DNA from 3 places in the Paenibacillus sp. FSL R5-0766 genome. Region 1 is predicted to be linked to each of the others. Evidence: riboswitches for the same ligand, from Rfam matches in the RefSeq annotation. Region 1 holds a riboswitch; each other region holds the start of a gene.
What was found. Region 1 has a riboswitch for S-adenosylmethionine ahead of MKY66_RS24660 (methionine ABC transporter ATP-binding protein). Riboswitches for the same ligand answer to the same signal wherever they lie in the genome.
Positions count from the first base shown of each region.

Region 2: another riboswitch for S-adenosylmethionine. It lies ahead of mmuP (S-methylmethionine permease); the one in region 1 lies ahead of MKY66_RS24660 (methionine ABC transporter ATP-binding protein).
Region 3: another riboswitch for S-adenosylmethionine. It lies ahead of metA (homoserine O-succinyltransferase); the one in region 1 lies ahead of MKY66_RS24660 (methionine ABC transporter ATP-binding protein).

Region 1 covers NZ_CP150227.1:5,685,371-5,692,865, forward strand. Annotated here, with positions in the region: gene MKY66_RS24635 (NifU family protein) at 80-325, shown strand; gene MKY66_RS24640 (SDR family oxidoreductase) at 464-1,243, opposite strand; gene MKY66_RS24645 (DUF2167 domain-containing protein) at 1,456-2,415, shown strand; gene MKY66_RS24650 (MetQ/NlpA family ABC transporter substrate-binding protein) at 2,539-3,378, opposite strand; gene MKY66_RS24655 (methionine ABC transporter permease) at 3,454-4,113, opposite strand; gene MKY66_RS24660 (methionine ABC transporter ATP-binding protein) at 4,114-5,145, opposite strand; SAM riboswitch class I at 5,272-5,413, opposite strand; gene MKY66_RS24665 (Cthe_2314 family HEPN domain-containing protein) at 5,550-6,266, opposite strand; gene MKY66_RS24670 (heme A synthase) at 6,432-7,355, opposite strand.
Region 2 covers NZ_CP150227.1:6,035,575-6,043,069, reverse strand. Annotated here, with positions in the region: gene MKY66_RS26240 (spore germination protein) at 1-306, shown strand, start outside; gene MKY66_RS26235 (GerAB/ArcD/ProY family transporter) at 341-1,441, shown strand; gene MKY66_RS26230 (Ger(x)C family spore germination protein) at 1,438-2,640, shown strand; SAM riboswitch class I at 2,711-2,812, shown strand; gene mmuP (S-methylmethionine permease) at 2,905-4,317, shown strand; gene mmuM (homocysteine S-methyltransferase) at 4,295-5,362, shown strand; gene MKY66_RS26215 (FtsX-like permease family protein) at 5,446-7,495, opposite strand, start outside.
Region 3 covers NZ_CP150227.1:1,969,899-1,977,393, reverse strand. Annotated here, with positions in the region: gene MKY66_RS09030 (zinc-binding alcohol dehydrogenase family protein) at 1-244, opposite strand, end outside; gene MKY66_RS09025 (aldo/keto reductase) at 241-1,218, opposite strand; gene mqnC (cyclic dehypoxanthinyl futalosine synthase) at 1,452-2,588, opposite strand; gene MKY66_RS09015 (aminotransferase class I/II-fold pyridoxal phosphate-dependent enzyme) at 2,830-4,002, opposite strand; gene MKY66_RS09010 (PLP-dependent transferase) at 3,999-5,186, opposite strand; gene metA (homoserine O-succinyltransferase) at 5,211-6,128, opposite strand; SAM riboswitch class I at 6,365-6,488, opposite strand; gene corA (magnesium/cobalt transporter CorA) at 6,940-7,495, shown strand, end outside.

The DNA of each region.
Region 1 (7,495 bases):
TAGGTTCACCTGCTTTGTTTGACCATTTTAATTTGTGGCCATTTGTAATATAATATAGGAAGGAAAGGAGTTGAACAATATGAGCGAAAACGCACAAAGCACCATGTATGATGAGGTATCTGATGTGCTTGATAAACTTCGTCCGTTCCTGCAGCGCGATGGCGGTGACGTGGAACTGGTCGACGTGGAGGACGGCATCATTAAGCTGAAACTGGTCGGTGCCTGCGGCAGTTGCCCAAGCTCCACCATTACCTTAAAAGCCGGGATTGAACGTGCCCTTCTCGAAGAAGTAGAGGGTGTACAAGAAGTCGTACAAGTATTCTAATCAATCCTTCACGAAATAAACCTCAAGAGCCTTTCGCTTCGCATGAAGCGGAGGGCTCTTTTTTTGTGTGCATATGCAGAGAGTCCATTTCATCTGTCCCTTTGACGGGTTTCCACGTACAATCCATCCATTCACCTTTTAAGTATCCTCGCGCTGTATGGTCGGACGAATCGGATCAAGTCCTCCAGATACATCCATAATGTTGCCTGTTATAAAATCGGAATGATCAAGGCACAGATACGTAATCACTCGTGCAATATCTTCACCGCTGCCTGGACGCCCTCTTGGTGTTTCCTCGTCGGTGATGCCTGCCATTTCATCAATCGTTTTCTCTTTGTTCGCACCACGAATGTCACCTGGACATACCATGTTAACCGTAATTCCATACGGGGCTTCTTCAACCGCGAGTGTCTTTGTAAAAGATACCAGACCCACCTTGGCAGCCGCATATACGGCGCGATGAGGCCAAGATCTTGCTTCTCCAGCATGACTGAAGCCAAAATGGATAATGCGTCCCCATTGCTTGCGTCTCATCTCTGGCAATACACGCTGATCCAGTAACATCGGTCCCAACAGATTTCCCTGCACAAGCATCTGGACCTCAGCTTCAGAATAATCCGCAAATAATCGTCGTTCACGGACAAATGGACCCGCGTTATTCACCAAAATATCAATGCTACCCAGGTTGCCTTCCACCTGCTCAACCAATGAAGAGATATCTTCCACCTTGGATATATCAGCCTGGATGGCAATGCACCGCACACCCTTGGCTATAATCTGAGCCTTTAAAGCCTCAGCTTCTGTTCTGCTGTGTACATAGTTAAGGGCAATATGACACCCTTGATCTGCCAGACTGAGGGCCGTCATTTTACCAAGACCTTTGGCACTTCCCGTTATGAGGGCAATCTTTCCCTTCACGTTCATCCCCCTCTTCAAAGAGCAGTCACTATCCAGTATAAAAGATTTATCGTCCTCCTACAACTCACTTATCCACAAGGGATTATCCACCTTTAATTCCAAATATATCTTGATTGAAATCAAACACCTATGGTACTGTCGAGGATATAACCTGAAAGGACCTCTACATGAATATGAATAACAAAAGATGGATATCATTTCTTACACTTTTAATGTTGAGTTTATTCACAGTCTCTAGTGCCTTACAGGTATCAGCCGCAAATGAGACTGAACAAGCACCTGATGAGTATGATTGGATTACTGGACCAGCATCTGTCTCTCTGGACGGTAAGGCCACCCTGGAAGTCCCTGAGAGCCATTCCTATCTGGATAAGGCCAATACCCAACGCTCGATACTTAACAGTGATGGAAAGCCTAATGGGAATGAAATCGGAAGCCTAACCAGCAATAGTGAATTTGGCTCGTGGTATGTTGTGTTTGAGTACGTGAAAACAGGTCATATCCATGATGACGATCAGAATTTGAGTGCCGAAGAACTATTAAGCAGTTATATCAGAGGCACAGAAGAAGATAACAGAGAACTTGATCCTGAATATAGAACGTACATAACGGGGTGGGAAATCGAACCTGCATATGACAGTACCAAACATCAGTTGGTTTACTCCCTTGGTTTCAAGAACGCTGATCAGCAAGCCATGGTCAATTACAATGTAAAACTCCTGACGCGTGAAGGGTACATTACAGCCATTCTGGTTACAGATACGGCCAACTTTCAACAGAGCCGCCAGGCATTCGAGGAAACTGTCCTTAATCAAATTAGTATCAATGCAGGATATACCTACGAGGAGTACAATGCTTCGACTGACAAAACATCCACCATAGGGCTCAACAGTCTTCTGATGGGCGGGATCGGGTACACGACTTCCCAGAAATTCAGTGCTCTTCTTTTGCTCAAAAAGGGATGGGCTTTGATCCTCGTTGTCGTCCTTGGGTTAATCGGTTGGATCAGATACAAGATCAAAAGCTCACACGGAGAAGAAGAGAAACTCTCTCCCTCCGAGAGGACGTACCTGCAAGAAGCTGATGAACAGCAGTATGCTGATCAGAATGAATTATCCTACTACCGCCAATCTGGGCGTCCATCCAACGCGGATAAATCGGAAAAACTCTGACTTATGTTGATCCCCACGTCAGCACGCACCCACTTAGAAAACATAAAATAAGCCGTATATCTCTTCTGGAGAGATATACGGCTTATTGTTAATAGCTTCACATCATATCATACATATTGTGAATTATTCAGTTGCAGGTTCAACTGCACCTTTATAACGTTCTTTGATGAATGTTTTCACTTCTTCGGAGTGCAGAGCAGCAGCCAGTTTTTGGATTGCATCTGCATCCTTGTTGTCCTCACGGGAAACGAGGATGTTTGCGTATGGGTTACCTTGCAGATCTTCGATCAGCAAAGCATCATTCGCCGGATTCAGGTTCGCTTCAAGCGCATAGTTAGCGTTGATGAATACCAGATCCGCTTCATCCAATTGACGAGGCATCATGGCTGCATCCAGTTCAATAATATCCAGGTTCTTCGGATTGGCTGTGATATCTTGAATCGTAGATGAGATATTTGTGTTGTCTTTCAGCGTAATAATACCTTCCTTCGCCAGCAACAACAGTGCACGTCCACCATTGGATGGGTCATTTGGAATTGCTACTTTTGCGCCGTCAGCCAATTCATCCAAAGACTTAATCTTCTTGGAGTATCCACCAAAAGGTTCAACATGAACAGGTGTTACAGAAACGAGGTTGAATCCACGTTCTTTATTCTCTGTGTCCAGGTAAGGCTGATGCTGGAAGAAGTTTGCATCCAATTTTTTGTCAGCAAGTTGCTGGTTAGGTTGTACATAGTCGTTGAATGTAACGACTTGCAGACGAATACCTTGTGCTTCCAGTTCAGGCTTGATGCTTTCCAGAATCTCTGCATGTGGTGTAGGGGAAGCTCCAACTTTCAATTCAACCGTGCGTGGTGCACCTGCTGGATTGTCTGCGCCGCTATCGGCGTCCTTGTTGTTTCCGCAAGCTGCGAGAACCGCAATCAACATAAGACTAAGTAGAGCAAAAGACCATTTTTTCATGTGTAAAACCCCTTCTCTAATCATTTTTGTCATGTGGCGTCCGCATTATTGCATAACCATCATGTTATCTATGTGTTATTTCCTGGTGAAAAATGTAACCAAGCGATCTCCAGCCATCTGGAGAATTTGCACTAGAATGATCATCGACACTACGGATATGATCATGATTTCATTTTGATAACGATAATACCCATAGTTGATTGCCAACGTTCCTAGACCTCCACCACCAACCATACCCGCCATCGCGGTGTAAGAGACAAGCGTAACGATGGTAATGGTTATCCCAGCAACCAAACCAGGTAAAGCTTCAGGCAGTAATACCCGTCTTACAATCTGTCCGGTCGATGCACCCATCGACTGTGCCGCTTCAATGACACCCCGATCAACTTCTCGCAATGTCGTCTCCACCAATCGAGCAAAGTAAGGAGCTGCTGAAATAACTAAAGGTGGTATAACACCTAACACTCCTGTAGCTGTACCGACGAGTGAACGAGTGAATGGAATAAGAGCAACAATCAATATGATAAATGGGACTGAGCGCAAAATATTCACAATCAAGGACAATATAATGTACACCGTCCGTGATTTGATCGAAGCAGATCGAGCTGTCATGAACAGCAGTACTCCGAGCGGTAAACCAAAAATTACGGTGAACAAGCCTGATACACCCAAAATTTGCAGTGTCTCTATGGAAGCTTTACCAACCTCTTCCCAACGTACGGTTGAAAAATCCATCTAACGAAGCACCTCCACATCAAGTCCCTCAGCGGTTAGTTCTGATATCGTCCGATCAATCGCATATGAATCACCCTCTAACCGAACGGTCAGCTGTCCATAAGGAACCTGTTTGATCGTAGAGATTGTACCTTGCAGGATGGCAAAATCCACTCCCGTTTTACGTACCGTTCTGGACAAAATCGCTTCATATGTTTTGTTACCCAGAAAAGATATCTTCACAAGTTTGGAAGCAACACCTGCCTGCAATTCAACGCCATTCGCCAGAGCGGTCTCTTCCAGAGCAAGTCCAGCTTCATGGTCACGCATCATAAAGTCCCGCGTAATCGCATGTTGCGGCTTCAGGAACACTTCTGTTACAGGTCCCTGTTCCACAATGCCGCCTTGATGAATGACAGCCACCTTGTCACAGATGTTCTGAATGACATGCATCTCATGTGTAATCAGCACAATCGTAAGGTTGTACTTTTCGTTAATGTCGAGCAATAACTTCAGGATTGAATTGGTCGTCTGCGGATCAAGTGCCGAAGTAGCCTCATCACAGAGAAGTACATTCGGATCACTTGCAAGTGCTCTCGCAATCCCTACACGTTGTTTCTGGCCACCCGATAATTGAGCCGGATATTTGCTGCTATGGTGCTCCAGACCAACCAGTGCCAGCATTTCCTTCACTTTGCGATCAATGGCTTCCTTGGGTGTATTCACAAGTTTTAGTGGAAAAGCTACATTGTCATATACCGTTGCCGAGGATAACAGATTAAAGTGTTGAAAAATCATCCCGATTTTGCGTCTCTGTTGCTGCAATTCGGTTTTGCTCAGTTCAGTCAGGTTGATTCCGTCAACCCATACTTCACCCTCCGTAGGCCGTTCCAGCAAATTAATACAGCGAATCAATGTGCTTTTGCCCGCTCCGGAATGGCCAATCACTCCGTAGATTTCACCCTTTTGGATGCTCAAATTCAGCTCGGACAACGCTGTTGTAGATTTTGCCCCTTTGCCGTACGTTTTCGTTAAACCTTTTAATTCAATCAATCGCACTTGCCCCTTTCCAACCACCTACATGTATCTTTACCCGATCTAAAGGAAAACTCCCCTTAAAGTACAAAAAAAGAGCCCTTTGCAGATACAAAGAGGGCTCTTTACGTGAAAGAATATACCTTCTCATCTGCCAAAATCGTGTCTCGCACCATTTTGTAGGAATTAGCACCTAACATCTATAACGAATGATACATGTATCATGTCGTTACAAATCGGTTGCCGGGCTTCATCGGGCCTGTCCCTCCGCCGCTCTCGATAAGAAATATGTTGTTGTAGGATTTTATAAGTTCATGTAGTTTATGCTTTATAATGTGAACGTAACTTTTGAAATATCAGTTCAATCTTTGTCACTGTAACATTCTGATTGAAACTCAGTATATTCCAAGTATTCCGATTTGTCAAAGGGAATTATTTCTTTTCCATATTTTGTTGATATAACGATAAGAGGCTGTTAACGTTTCACAGACCATATCCACGCCCTGACGCATTTCCTGCACATGCTGATTCAGATCCTCCAATTTCACTTTACCTTGCAAGGTCTGGTGTAACTGCCACAGGTCATCGTGCATTTCTGAGTTCATGTAGTGAATTTCCATATTACGTCGCTTGCGCAGCTTGCTCATCGGTTCACGATAAGAGTCCTTGATCTGTATTAATTGCAACGCAAGATCATGATGCTCCCTCGCATAATCGAACTGCCTTAACACCGTAAAATAAGAAAAATGCGCTTTGGTATTGGAAGTATTCAGCTGGAATATTTCATTTAATACCGTGCCCACTTTATCCAGAATGGCAAAGCAGCGGATAAAGCCATCTTTGTAGAAATAAACATATCGGGCATACTCGGCTTTTTCAGTCGGCGTCATATCATCCGTTGAACCTGCAACGACCTTTTTACGAAAATGAGCAGCAGCGAAACTGCTTTGCTCCAGTTCATCCAGTGAGGAGATGAGTCCCTGAGTCCACACATACAGTTTCCGATAGTCATGCGTGGGATCATGGTCCACATGCATTTGTCGTTGAAATAGCTCAAGCGTATGCGCCATTGCGTCCATCGCTGCCTTCAATTTACCTTCGTTTATACGTGGCTTTTCCCCCAACAACGTTCGCAGCATATCTAACCTCCTCTTTTCCAAATCAACAAGAATTCATCACCGTAAACGTAACACATCATCCATTCCGTGTAATTGCTGCTTGCCATAGGTTGCCCTGATCCCCCTGACATCAAACAAAGTCCACCTGTCCAATGATGTACATCACTGGATGGTGGACTTTCATATTTAAAAACGATTAGCCGGGCGATGCAGCTTGTACACCAGGAAACTCATATACGTTAAGACTCCGAACAATATGGCGATATCCAGCATATGAGCAAGAGCTACGAACATGTATACTTCCGGACGGTTCATTGTCACCATCATGAAAATACCAATGACTACTTGCATCAGAATGAGAACAACGGATACCACACCCAGAGTACGCATTTCCTTGTTGTCCGGATGATTACGGTAAGCGAAGTGACCCAGGATTGCGATAACAATCACGAGCGACGCAGCTGCTGCACGGTGAGCAAAAGCAACCGCTACCCCACCCGAAAGCTCAGGAATAATCTGCCCGTTACAGAGCGGAAATCCGGAACATCCACCGGCAGAATCCGTGTGGCTCACAAATGCACCCGTGTATACCACGAGATATGTGTAAATGGTGGAGAACCAGACCAGATTCCTGAATTTTTTAGTGACCCGAGGGTATTTATTCAGGCGCTCCAATCCGCCATCTTTGGCCTCCTGCCTTATGCCCAGCGCCATCATTAGGGAACTGGCAAAAGCAATCAGTGCAAAGCCGAAATGCAGTGCCATGACTGCTGAAGATTGGGAGAAGACTACGGCAAAAGCCCCCATGATTCCCTGGACGATAACAAATACCAGAGTTAAGAAAGAAAACAATTGCAGGTCACGGCGTGATTTGCCAAACCGCAGAAAAGCCACAAACGAGGCAATGGACAACAGTCCAGCCAGTGCACTTACAGCGCGATGGGAATATTCAATGAGTGAAGCCACAGTATGTGCGGGAACGAGTTTTCCGTTACATAAAGGCCATTCTGTTCCGCAGCCAAGGCCTGATTCCGTTTTGGTTACGATGCCTCCACCAAAAGTGGCCAGAAACATGACAAGACAGGTTAATACGGTTAACCATTTAAACAAAGTTAAGTGTTTCAATTTTTTCTCACCCGCTGTTGGTTTAAGATGGCGAAGAATATTCTCCGCTTGTTTCGGTACTTTGACACTTATTTCACAACTAAATTCATTATACCGGATAAAATGTTCATTGACGTCGCGCTTTG
Region 2 (7,495 bases), 350 kb from region 1:
GTTGTTGCGGTTACCGCCATATCCTCCTTTACGATCCCTGTCTATAGTGCCGGCATCACACTGCGAATTCTGCGATTTGCTGCCATGTTTAGCGCGGCTATACTCGGATTGTTTGGCGTGGTTATGTTCTTTCTCCTTATATGTACCCATCTGGCGAGGCTCTCGAGCTTTGGCGTACCTTATGTTGCACCAGCCGTTCCTTATCACTTTGGGGAATGGAAGGATTTCTTTATCCGTGCTCCGCTAAATATGATGAGGAAACGTCCCGAGATGTCTAATCCAATAGATAAAGACCGCAAAAAATAAATCAAGCAAATCACGAGGTATGAGGTGGGATGAAGTGAACGGTTCCGAAGGAAATATTAGCACAAGGCAGGCCGTCGTAGTTATTGTAAATTACATGCTTGGCGCTGGGATCCTGACCCTCCCTCGAACGACGAGTAAAGCTGTCGGAACGCCAGATGTCTGGATATCCATCATTCTGTCTGGACTGATTATCACGGGTGTCGGAATTATTCTGGTTACCCTGTGTCGCAGATTTCCGGAGAAAACAGTGTTCCAGTTCACCCGTGAAATTACGGGGAGCTGGATTGCTTACATATTGGGATTCGCCATGATTATGTACTTTATGGTGATTGCTGCATTCGAAATCAGGGTCATGGCTGAAGTGACAGGCATGTATTTACTAGAGCGTACTCCGACATGGGCCATTGTGATGGTGTTTATGTGGATTGGCATATATTTGATCTCTGGTGGACTTGCTGTTATTGTGCGTGTATTTGAGATTATTTTGCCGATTACACTGATTATATTTGTGATTGAAATTTTGCTTAGTAATCAGTTATTTGAGATCGGCAATCTGAGACCCGTACTCGGCGAGGGTATCACGCCCATTCTCAAAGGGTTGAAACCTTCGCTGCTGGCTTACACGGGGTACGAAGTCATGTTTGTCATGACTGCTTATATGAAAAACCCCAAAAAGAGCAATGTAGCCATGAGCTGGGGCATCATCATATCGACTATGATTTATCTGATTACTGTTGTGATGGTTGTAGGCAGTCTGTCACTCGACGGCATCAAAACACGTACTTGGCCCACGCTGGATCTCGTAAGAAGCTTTGAGATTCAAGGTTTAATCTTTGAGCGTTTCGAATCCTTGCTATTGGTCATCTGGATTATGCAGATCTTCTCCAGCTTCACGATCACACACTATTGTGCTTCGGTAGGAATTCGGGATTTGTTTCGTACGAAGAAGATCAAGGTCATTATGTACGCCCTTCTGCCATTGATATATCTAACGGCATTGATGCCGAAAACCGTGGACGAAACCTTTGCACTGGGTGATATGTTGGGCAACTCATCCGTGATTTTATTTGCTACTTTACCTTTGTTGCTGCTGATTATAAGTCTGATACGCAAAAAAGGAGGCAAACATGCATGATTCGTTTTTTTATGCTTTTACGTGTAGCCTTTGCTTTGTCGGTCCTTCTGTTAATATCCGGATGCTGGAGCAGTAGGGAGATCGAGGAACTAAGTGTCTATGTTGGTCTCGGGATCGATATCGCTAAAGAAACAGAATTTGAAAAGGACATCGCTGCTCAGGGAGGAAGGTATCCAAAGAATAATTATATAACGGCTACGGTGCAGATTGCTCCGGGCAGTTCCAACAGTAAACAGAGCGGCCAATCCGGTTCACCTGCTTCTGGAAAGACGTCCTATTCCAATGAACAGCTCACTGGAGATTCCTTGCTGCAAATCTTTCGTCAGTTTGCACTAAGGCGAGATCGTCCACTTATCGGACATCATCTAAAGGTCATCGTTGTCTCTAAGGATATTGCCAAAAAGTATGGTCTGGATCAGATACTGGATTTTGTCCTTCGGGATAACGATATTCGTCCAAATTGTCTGGTGCTGATTAGCCATCATCGCGCTATTGATGTACTGACTTCAGATGATCCTTCCCAGATTCCAGCATTTTATCTTACAGGAATTACCGGTAATTCGTACTTGTCCAATAAAATCCTGGACCCTGTTTTGCTCTCCAAATTAGATGCACAAATGCAATCTGGTTCCAGCTTCTTGCTCCAAAATGTACTGAACTTCAACGGAGAGGACAAATTCTCCGGTGCCAGTATCTTTAATGGGAAAACGACCAAATTCATCGGTGAACTCAGCCAAACGGATCTAGAAGGGCTATCGTGGATCAGACCTAAAGAAAAAGGAGGCATCTTGAAGACATATAATAAAGCAGGATTCACTGTTGTATATGAAATGAAGAAGAAAAAAACAAAAATAATTCCAAAAGTGGTTGGCGATGATATTTCATTCCATGTGAAGACCGAATCCGAAGGCTGGTTGATGGAAGATTGGCGTTCGCCCGAAAGAGAGGAAAAAGGGGATTATCTTAGAGAACTAGAAAAAGAATTTGCTGAACTGGCCGAACAACAGATTCGCCAAGTGTTATACAAACTGCAGCATACTTATAAAGTAGATGTTGCGGATTTTCGGGATAGCCTGCGTATCAAGGAACCTAAGACATGGAAAAGAGTCAAAGACGATTGGGATAACATTTTTAGTACCGTGCCAATCACGTACGATGTGAAGATTACCATCACCAATCCGGGGTCTTCCACCGAATAGCGATGTGTTTCTTTTATGATTTAAATGTTGACACATTCATGATAGATCGCTATATTAGTAAAAAATCATTTTCTTATCCAGAGAGGTGGAGGGACTGGCCCTTAGAAACCTCAGCAACAGATCTGAAGGATACTGTGCTAATTCCAGCGGGTGAAAGCCTGATAGATAGGAGCGTTTGTTTTTATTTGTCAGTAACGGCGCACTCTTTAGGCAGAGTGGGTCTTTTTTGTTTTTTCTGGATGAAGAAGTAGGGGAGCAGCAGGTATGGAGAACAACAACGACAAAGGCCATTTTCAGCGGAAAATGCAGGCACGGCATGTGGTCATGCTCTCTCTCGGAGGAGTTATTGGAACGGGATTATTCCTCAGCTCAGGTTACACCATTCAGCAAGCGGGACCACTGGGAACCATTTTGTCCTATCTGATCGGAGCCATCGTTGTATATCTGGTGATGCTCTGTCTAGGTGAACTGTCTGTTCATATGCCAGAGACGGGAGCATTTCATAGTTATGCTGCCAAATATATCGGACCGGCAACAGGTTACACGGTAGCTTGGTTGTACTGGTTAACCTGGACTGTTGCGCTTGGCTCCGAATTCACAGCCGCCGGATTGCTGATGCAGCGCTGGTTCCCATCGGTGAACGTATGGATATGGAGCGCGGTTTTTGCACTGATGATCTTTCTGTTTAACGCTTTAACGGTGAAATTATTTGCGGAATCCGAGTTCTGGTTCTCATCTGTAAAAGTAGTGACTATCGTAATCTTCATTATTATCGGTGGCGCAGCCATGTTTGGGTTCATTCCCATGGCGGATGCTGAACCGGCTCCATTTCTATCGAATATTACCGCATCCGGGTGGTTCCCTCATGGGGCTACAGCGATATTGATGACCATGCTTGCTGTAAACTTTGCCTTCTCAGGCACCGAGTTAATCGGCATTGCCGCGGGTGAGACGGAGAACCCGGAAAAGACGATACCAAAGGCTATTCATACAACGCTGTGGCGTTTGGTTATTTTCTTCATCGGAACGATTATTATCTTGTCGGCCTTGCTACCCATGTCGGATGCCAGTGTACTGGAAAGTCCGTTTGTAGCGGTAATGGAACGGGTGGGCGTACCTTATGCAGCAGATATTATGAACTTTGTTATTCTGACGGCGATTCTCTCTGCTGCCAATTCAGGCCTATATGCATCTTCACGGATGCTCTGGTCTCTGGCTGACAAAAAAACGATCTCTCCGTGGTTTGCCAAATTGACCAAAAGCGGGGTACCCCTGAATGCACTTCTGATCAGTATGGTAGGTGGTGCGCTGGCCTTGCTGTCCAGCATCATTGCGCCAGGTACGGTGTATATTACGCTGGTTTCCATTTCAGGTCTGGCTGTCGTTGCGGTATGGATGAGCATAAGCGCTTCCCAATACATGTTCCGCAGACAATATATCCGGGAAGGCCATGCGGTCAAAGATCTGGTCTACCGCACACCACTCTATCCGGTGGTACCGATTGTTTCATTTATATTATGCCTGGCTTCATGCATAGGTATTGCTTTTGACCCGACGCAGCGAATTGCGCTGTATTGTGGGGTTCCGTTTATCGCAGTATGTTACGCTGCTTATTATCTGACAGAACGTGTGAATAAGAAAAGAGGACAAGTACATGACGCAAGCACAACAGACTAACCCGATAGAACAGATCCTTCGTGAACATCCGGTCATGATTCTGGATGGAGCGTTGGCAACGGAACTCGAACAGCATGGATGTGATCTGGATGATCCACTATGGTCTGCTCGTGTGTTGCTTGAGAATCCGGATGTTATTGTTCAGGTTCATGCAGATTATTTTCGAGCAGGAGCCGATTGTGCGATTACATCCAGTTATCAGGCAACGGTGGATGGTTTCAGCAAGAGAGGAATTGGAGAGCAGGAAGCGTTGGATCTGATCCGCAAGACGGTGGAACTGGCTGCACAGGCGAGAGATGAGGTGTGGGCAGAAGTGCAGAGTAGACTAGTAGGGAGAGAAAGCTCGACAGGTCAGCTTGTAGAAGCTCCTTCGGTACGTTCCGAGGCCGTGGAGAATGAGGAGCATTTAACAGAACGTACAGGGGATCGCGAAGCAGACAGTCTTCGTCCACGTCCAATTATTGCTGGGTCCGTTGGACCGTACGGCGCCTATCTGGCGGATGGTTCTGAGTATGTGGGTCATTACGGCGTGTCGGATGAGACGCTTGCCGCATTTCACCGTCCGCGTATGGCGGCGCTGCTTGAAGCGGGTGCTGATATTCTGGCGTTTGAGACCATTCCATCCTTGCAGGAAGCACAGGTGCTGGTTGATTTACTGAAGGAGTTTCCTCATGCGTATGCCTGGTTATCTTTTTCTTTAAAAGACGGGACAAGCATCAGCGAAGGTACACCGCTTGAGGTATGTGCACAGAAGTTTGGCTCCGAGCCGCAGATTGCGGCGATTGGCCTGAATTGTGCTCCGATGGAAGTGGTGACGGAAGCAGTGGGCATTTTGAGCCGTGCGAGCGACAAACCTGTTATTGTGTATCCGAACTCGGGAGAAGTATACGATGCAGTGACGAAGACGTGGAGTGGACAGGGTACTTGTGGCAGCATGAGGGACGCATCGGAGCAGTGGGTTGCTGCGGGCGCGCAGATTATTGGCGGCTGTTGCCGCACTACGCCACATCAGATTGGTGCACTTGCGAAGAAGTGGCGGAAATAGTTCATATCATGATAATAAGCCCTTCCACATCCTATAGAGGTGTGGAAGGGCTTGTTTTATTGTGTTAAGGCATCCTTATTACATTATTCGATAACCAGCATACGTGGCGATGCTTCCCGAATGATTCTTGAAGAGAACCATGAGCCAAGACTGGCTGCAATGATGCTTAGACAGGTGAACAGTACCATTCCACCCCAATGCAGGATCAGTGGAAGTTGTACGATACCATAACCGGAAAGGATCATTTCGAGTAGAAGAGGCAGCAGATATACGCCGACGAAAATACCCAGTATGGCTCCCACGGAGGACAGTATGAACATTCCCATGGTGAGCGACAACCGGATTTGGCGAGATGTCATTCCCAGCGATTTGTATATTCCGTACGTTCTGCTTTCTTTACGAATATTGATTCTACAGGTACTGAAAATAATGATGAACGTCACAGTGATAAACAGCAATCCAATCAGGCTCATCGGATAGATCAGGATGTTCGCGGCTTCCGCGTAAACCGAATCAAGCAATGTCTTCTGAGTGACTACTGAAGCAAAATCTTTAAATTGCTCATTTAATTCCGAGGCAACCTTACCCACTTGTGCCATATCGTTCACATTGATGAAGATAACATCAAATGCACTATAACCGGGGTTCACACTTCTCATGGCATCAATGGTGATTCTGCCTGAAACAGACATGTTGGCGATCGCTTGATAGATGCCTGTGATGAGGAATGTACGCTTTTCTCCTTCAATATAGATATCGATAAGATCACCGAGATCTTTATTTGATGTTTTGGCTACACTTACACCAATGGCAATTTCATTCGCATGTTGTGGGTTAACCCCTTTTAACGTTTCGAATCCAAGTTCCTGATAACTCCCGTCCAGTACACTCAAGTTGAGACTGATGGATTGGCCCTCTACTGATGCCAAAGACTCCGGGCTAATTACACCCGTTGTGTTCCCTTGCCAGCCTGCATTACTAATCCGTGTATCCTCTTCTAACGTTTGTTTCAATTCAGTCTTTGGAAAGGTACCTTTGTTCACGACTACTGCTGCGATATTGGAATTGTCATATCCCCATTTAGCTGCGGTCTGTTCAATTCCGGTTATACTGGTCAGCAGAACATAACCTAGAACAAGTACGGAGGAAGCCATGGTGGTTAGCAGGAGTGTTAGAACAGAGCTTTTGGTGTTTTTGAACACATGTCGGAATCCAAGCACGGTGGTCACAGGCAGTCGTGTAAATCCGATCCAGTGCGCCCATGGCGAATTCATTTTCCCAGCCATCCGGCTGTGATCTGTCTCCGACATACCATAACGAATAGCCTGCACGGGCTGTATGCTGCGTGCCTTTCTGGCAGATAACACAGTGAACAGAATCACTAGAGCAAATAGTAGTACGCCGGCCAGTATGGCCGCATCCAATCCTTGGACTGGAATGTTCTGATTCCCCACTCGAAGAGAGGATACAGAAATATTAATGATCCATTTGGATATCCATATACTGAGTGCAAGTCCTGGGATAATGGCTACGATGGATAACAATGCATATTGAATAACATAGGTGCCTATCGTTTTTCGGGAAGTCAGACCTAGTGATTTGAGGATTCCTATCGTTCTGTAATTGGCCAGGATGGCATCTGCAATCGTAAACCCGATGGTCATCAAAGCGATGGAGAGCATGACAACACCCATGAATATCATGATGAATCCAATAACCTGATTGATGATCAGATAGAAAGAGGCAATCGCCTCGAACTCCATTTTGGATTCCAGAAACGGAATACCTGTCTCACGATTGTATCGTTCCCAATACACCGAATTCATGCTGTAATCGTTAAAATGGATGCCCATCATACGATTCTCGTTGCCAGTAAGTGTAGCGAGATCATGTTGATAATCGGTAGGATTCATCCAGACCCGTGCTGTATTGGAGAAGGGTGCCCCGTATGGTACATCGATCACAATACCCGATACATTCAATTCGAGTGTGCTTGAGCCGGTTTTGAAGCCAATGGTATCACCTACCGAAATATGATAGGTAGTTGCCATGGACGTTGGAATCCAGACGGAGCCTTGTTCGGGCACTGTGTCGGGCGTTCCACTTGAGAAAATTAGTTCATCCACACCCCAG
Region 3 (7,495 bases), 3.3 Mb from region 1:
TTACCTGATCCCCAGGCTGTAACCCAGCCTCGTTCGGACCGATTTCTTCAATAACAGCCGCCAGTTCATGACCCAGAACACGAGGATAGGTAAAGAATGGCTGGTTGCCTTTGTATGCATGCAGATCCGTTCCACAGATTCCAATCCGCCGAATGGCAACCAACGCCTCTCCTTCTGCTCGTTCCGGTTGAGGCAGGTCCTGGAGCTTCAATTGATCTATCCCTTCACATACAATGGCTCTCATCGTTGTTCCCCCTTGGATGCTTCTGCTGCCGTGTTGCTTGGCTTCGTATTATATTCAGGTCGTCCGCTTGACCATGTCTCGTTATGCAATGGAGCCAGAATGCGCAGCACTTCATCCAGCAGGCTCTGATCTATCGGTTCCTCTATCCAGGATGCATTATTGAGGATATTGCGCTGGCTGGCACTGCTCACCAGTGTTGTCGGAATTCGTTCATTCGACGTGGAGAATTGCACGGCCAGCTTGGCAATGTCCCTTCCTTGTTCTGCACAGAAGCGGGCAGCCTTCAGGCAGAGCTGTTTCACACGATCATCTGCCGGATGCCAGGCAGGAGCCCCTCGGGTACTCAACAAGCCCATAGAAAGAGGCGATGCATTGACGAGGCCAATTTCTTTTTTTTCCAACAGGGGCAATAACGATAATAATGAGGTATCATTCAATGAATAATGACAATACGAGATGATCGCATCCGCATCGATCTGTGGCAGAACCTTCTCGAACAACGGCAAGGGTAATCCACAAATGCCCGCATGTCGTATAACTCCCTGCTCTTTCAGACGCAGCAACGTTGGAAAAGCTTCTTCGATAATAATCTCTGCTGGCACAAATTCAATATCATGCAGGAACAGAATGTCGATATAGTCTGTATGCAGTCGATCCAGGCTCTCTTGCACACTATCCAGAATCCGCTGACGTGAAAAATCAAACTCATTTTCCCCATACCGTCCGGCTTTGGTTGATAACATATATGAATTGCGCGGCAAGCTGCGGATGGCTTCACCCAACACGGACTCCGCTTTTGTCTGCCCGTAGTAAGGCGAAACGTCTATGTAATTCATCCCCGCATCTACGGCCGCATGTACAGTGCGAATCCCTTCGTCCCGGTCAATGTCACGAAATACAGAACCGAGTGAGGATGCTCCAAAGCTCAATACAGGTACGTCCAGTTCCGTCTTGCCAAGTATTCTTCTCTTCATCGGTTTACCCCTTCCAGCGTGTCTGACTACACAAGTTCCCTTTCATTGTAACAGTTCAATTTCAATATAAAATATCGCCAATTGCCTAACATGTACTGTTTGATGACCTCGAACCGCAGAAAGAAATCAAAAAAAGCCCGCCGTCTCTCCAAACGGAGTAGTCAGCGGGCTTGGCTTCATCAATACTAATCTACCGATCAGCATTTATGGGAATAGTATTCAAATAAACAGGATTAGTTCTGCATTACGAAATCTTCATGCACGGCATTCTCTTCGTCGAACATGCGTACAATCTCGTATCGGGTGTTACGTTGTGCCGGAATATAACCGGACTCTCGAATCAAACGCAGAATGGATTCAATGTTAACTTTGTAAGTTGCACCAGCAGCAGATACAACGTTCTCTTCGATCATCGTGCTACCGAAGTCATTACAGCCAAATTCAAGGGACTTCTTACCGATGTCGGGACCCATCGTTACCCAAGAGGATTGAATGTTCTTGATATTATCCAGCACCAGGCGGCTGATGGCAACAGTCTTTAAGTACTCTTCCGGAGTCTGACGCTCCAGTTTGAGATTTGTATTATCCGGTTGGAACGTCCACGGAATGAACGCCAGGAAACCTTCGGAATCATACTTGTTCGCAATACATTCATCCTGTGCTTCACGTACACGGAGCAAGTGCAGTGCACGCTCTTCCATCGATTCACCAAGGCCGATAACCATTGTTGCCGTGGTGTTCATACCGATGCGGTGTGCAGTTTGCATAACGTCCATCCAGTCACGCCATGAACCTTTCAAGCGGCTGATTTTCCGACGTGTGCGATCATCCAGAATTTCGGCACCGCCACCAGGCAAGGAATCCAGTCCAGCTTCGTGAATGGCACGAACAACCTCTTCCAATGTAAGGCCATCGGATACTTCAACCATTTTCATAATCTCCGCTGGGGAGAAAGAGTGCATTGTGATGTTTGGGAAACGCTCTTTGATGGCTTTCAACAGGTCTGTATAATAGCTGAAAGGCAAGTTTGGATTCGTTCCACCTTGCATCAAAATCTCGGTACCATTCACATCTTCCGTTTCCTGAATCTTCTGGAAAATAACTTCGTCCGGAAGCACATAACCTTCATCCGAACCAGGTCTGCGATAGAAAGCACAAAAACGGCAGTACACATCACACACGTTTGTGTAGTTGACGTTACGCCCAATTACAAATGTTCTGTATGGTTCAGGGTGCATGCGTTTCATAATGACATTAGCAGCTGCCCCGATTTTGTCCACTTCATTGGATTCAAATAGCTGAATCGTGTCTTCCAAGTCCAAACGTTCGCCCCGAAGGGCTTTATCTAAGATACGGTCTACCGTACTCATCGTAAAAAAGCCTCCCTCATGAAGAGAAATTATATAACGATCCGTCCCAACTTGTTCAAGAGAAGCAAGTTCTGGTGGCAACATCGTATTTCTGTACTCCACATATCGTAACACAGGTTACATGTGAAAAAAAGCACCTTATGTACAGGTGCTTTAAAAATAAGTAAAAATTTTTACATATGGAAAAGAATTAGTTCGAACTTAAGTGATACGCATCGGCGTATTCGATCATCCACTTTTGCTAGGATTCCTGAAGTGCTTGCTCCAAATCTACAATCAGATCTTCGATATCTTCCAGACCTACAGAGAAGCGCAGCAACCCATCTGTAATGCCACGGTCACGGCGGACCTCAGCCGGCATTGCCGCATGAGACATCATCGCTGGGTAGGACAGAATACTCTCCACAGCTCCCAAGCTTACAGCAACAATGGGGAGCTTCACGCGGTTAAGAACTGCTTTTGCGCGATCACCTGAACCGACGTCAAATGAAACGACAGCTCCATATCCTGTGGACTGGCTCTCATGTGCCTCACGGCCCGGATGATCCTCAAGTCCAGGATAAAAGACAGCGGTAATATCACTGCGCTCATTAAGCCATGCCGCCAGTTTGGCTGTACTCCGTTCACTATGAGCCATGCGAGCTCCCAAGGTTTTCATCCCGCGCATCAGAAGCCAGGATTCTTGTGCCCCGAGAACAGTTCCAAGTCCATTTTGCAACTGTTTCAATTGTACGCCAAGTGATTCCGTGCGAGCAACGGCTAACCCTGCCAGTACATCACTGTGACCTCCGAGAAACTTCGTAGCACTATGTACGACGATGTCCACACCAAGCTCAATTGGACGCTGATAGTAAGGTGTCATAAAGGTGTTATCCAGAATCGTGATCAGGTCATGTTCCTTCGACCAGTCAGTTACAGCAGCGATATCCGTAATTCGCAGTGTGGGATTGGAAGGTGTTTCCATATAAACTGCCTTGGTGTTTGGCTTGAGTGCCGCTTTTACTTCATCTATATTGGTCATGTCTACAAAGGTTGTCTCAATCTGCATACGGCTTAATATGGAAGTAAGTAAACGATAGGTACCTCCATATACGTCTTCCGTTACAATCATGTGATCCCCTGCGGAGAACATCATGAATACGCTTGAGATCGCAGCCATCCCCGAAGAATAGGCAAAGCCTCGTGCTCCGCCCTCCAGCAATGTGATGTAATCTTCCAAAGCCTGACGTGTCGGATTACCCGAACGACTGTAGTCATGCTGAGGCGGATTGAAGATATCAAAATGGTGGAAGGTTGATGCTTGATAGATCGGTACACTGGAGGCTCCAGTCGTTTTGTCAATTTCATCTCCAAAATGGAGCAACTTGGTATCAAATTTCAACTCGGAATTGGGCTTGTTGTTGGACTCACTCATGAGTGCACGCCTCCTTCCACTTCTTGTTGTGCAGCTGTCAGAGCATTGCCGAGATCTGCAATCAGATCATCTGCATGTTCAATGCCTACGGAGAACCGGAGCAGACGGTCATCCACACCTACGGCTTCACGAATTTCAAGCGGAATATCCGCATGAGTCTGTACTGCCGGATAAGTCATAAGTGATTCAACTCCGCCGAGACTTTCGGCAAAAGCAATGAGTTTGATATGACGCAGCAACGGTTCAACATAACGTGCATCCTTCACTTTGAAAGAGAAGATACCTGTGTTACCCGTGGATTGTTTGTTCTGTATCTCATACCCCGGATGATCGGATAAACCTGGATGATACACTTCAACCACCGCTGGGTGCTCAAGCAAGTATTTAGCAGTAGTAAGTGCATTGTGCTCATGACGCTCCATGCGAAGAGCCAGCGTTTTCATACCTTTCATCAACTGGTAGGAATCACTTGGAGACAATACCGCTCCAATGGAATTATGCAGGAACGCCATCTCTGCAGATAACGCCTCACCTTTGGTAATGATTAGACCGGCCAACACATCATTGTGTCCGCCCAGATATTTGGTAGCGCTATGAATGATGATATCGGCACCCAGTTCAATCGGACGTTGGAAAAATGGAGTCAGCAACGTGTTGTCAACAATGGTCAACAGGTTGTAACTTTTCGCCCAGGAAGCTACGGCTTGCACATCGGTGATCATCATCAGCGGATTGGTTGGTGTCTCAATAAATACAGCTTTTGTATTCGGCTGACGAACCTTCTCCAGTGCTGCAAGGTCATTCGTGTCCACATAACTAGCAGTTACGCCGAAACGGGAAAGAATACGTTCCAGCAGACGATAGGTTCCACCATACAGATCCAGCGATACAATTAGATGATCCCCTTGACCAAACATGGCAAAGATCGTTTGCAGCGCGGCCATTCCCGAGCTACAGGCAAACCCTGCATCACCGGACTCCAGCGCTGCGGCGGCTTCTTCCAATACTTTACGGGTTGGATTAGTCGTACGAATATAATCAAACCCCGTGCTTTGTCCAAGCTTCGGGTGGCGAAACGCAGTGGATTGATAGATCGGAAAGTTAATGGCGCCTGTTACCGGTTCATTGATGGACCCAATTTGTGCTAAGCGGCTTTCGATTTTCAACTTGTTGTTGTCTTCCATTGCTGCATCCTCCTGTAATCTCGATTAGATTTGCGGGCCAATATCGTAAGGTGTTTCTTGATACACATAGTAATTGAGCCAGTTAGAGAATAATAAGTTGGCATGAGCGCGCCAAGTAGCCGGTGGCACACGGGAAGGGTCGTCATTCGGATAATAATGTCTAGGCAATGCGATATCCAACCCTTTGGCTGTATCCCGGTCATACTCCCACTTTAATGAGAACGGGTCATACTCGGCATGTCCTGTGGCAAAAATCTGTTTGCCGTCTTTGGTAGCAACCAGGAAGATCCCCGCTTCCTCGGATTCAGCCAAAATCTCTAAATTCTCATTCTTTTCAATATCTTCGCGTCTCACTTCCGTATGACGGGAATGTGGAACGTTGAATACTTCATCGAATCCACGCAGCAACGGAACATGTGGTTTATTGATGGTATGTGGGAAAACGCCAAAACACTTTTCATCAAGTGCAACCTTGGGTACGTCGAAATGATGGTATAAACCTGCCTGGGAAGCCCAACATATGTGGAGGGTTGAAGTCACATTGGTTTTGGTCCATTCGAAGATCTCCTGGATTTCATTCCAATAGTTCACGTCTTCGAAATCCATCTGTTCCACCGGGGCACCTGTAATGATCATTCCATCGAAACGGCGGTGCTCAATCTCATCGAAGGTTTTATAGAACAGATCCAAATACTCTTGAGACGTATTCTTCGACGTATGGGATTTGGGATGTACGAGAACGACATCCACCTGAATAGGCGTGTTTCCCACCAGACGAAGCAATTGTGTTTCGGTCGTTTCCTTTGTGGGCATCAGGTTTAATATAGCGATACGGAGTGGACGAATATCCTGCTGATATGCAGAAGTTTCATCCATGACGAAGATATTCTCTCCTTCAAGTACTTCTTTTGCTGGCAGAGTATCGGGTATTTTGATTGGCATAGTAAGTCTAACTCCTCCTTGTGCATAGATAGATGCAGCCACCCCTGGCTTGATGTCTTCACATCAATACAGTTATAGACTGCCTTGAGCTTGTAAAAACATTGAATTTCTCTTTCATCCAACGTTAAAAACAACCTCAAGTTCCTTAGCGAAAATCACTGCTGAGAAGTCGGGGCATATAACAAAGACCTTCCTCGGATTTCGAGAAAGGTCATATGTAAAAAAGATATGCGCCTCTCTCATCTCTCAGTTACAACAGTGCCACTTGACACTTAGTCGCTGCAAGAATTAGCACCGTGCGGTATACCGCCGGTTGCCGGGTTTCATCGGGCCAGTCCCTCCACCTACTCTTGATAAGATTTCGCTGTATTAGATTGTAATTTAATATGGTTCACCGTCTACTTTATTACATTAATGCCCTCACGTCAAGATGCAGTTCGATGTCTGCTTCCCAGATCGGAACCGTTCATCATCCGTTGTCATACACTGCCTCAGGGCGCGAAATAGACACATTTTTGCGCTTGAAAGCACCTTGTACCAGCGGTATACTAAACAAGGTGTTATAAACCCTTATGTGAGAGGTGACATATTAAATGGATGGCGACCCGAGGCCTGACTGGCAGCCGAATTCCGACAAACTGCATAGAGAATTGACATCAGCATGCCGGCAGCGGGACGTGACTTCCGTTTGATTATATAGTGAACGCAGCCCTGATCTCCAGGCTCCGCTGCCGACCGGCTGATTTGTTCTTTTTGCGCCCATAATGATAATATCCGCCAAGTTGGCGGGTGCAGAAGGAGTAGATTAACGATGAAAATCCGGTTGGTAAACAACGGTGTATTTATTCCGGTGGACGACATTCAGCAGGCGCTGACTCCACCAGCGGAAGGCTTTTACTGGATTGATGCAGACGTAGACGATTTGGCGGTACTTCAGCCGCTGTTCTTGATGCATGATCTGGCTGTGGAAGACTGTCTTAGTGACGAAGAACAACGTCCGAAGATTGAAATTTATGAGAACCATTATTTTATTGTGATTAATAGCATCCGTTTCGATGATGAAGAGATATTTCTACGTGCGGTCAACCTGTTTCTCGGCAGACATTTCATTATTAGTGTTACCAAGCAAAAGGTCAGCGAATTGCGTACACTGAAACCCATCCTGTGGGAACAGGAAATCAGTACACCGGATCGTCTGCTGTATTTGCTGGTTGACTTGATTGTTGATAATTATTTCACCGTAGGTGACCGAATTGAAGCACGGATCGAGAAGCTTGAGGAAGACATTCTGATGCACACCAAAAAGTCACATCTGAATGAAATTATCGGGCTGCGCAGTGAGATTCTGTGGCTGAAAAAAGTCCTTG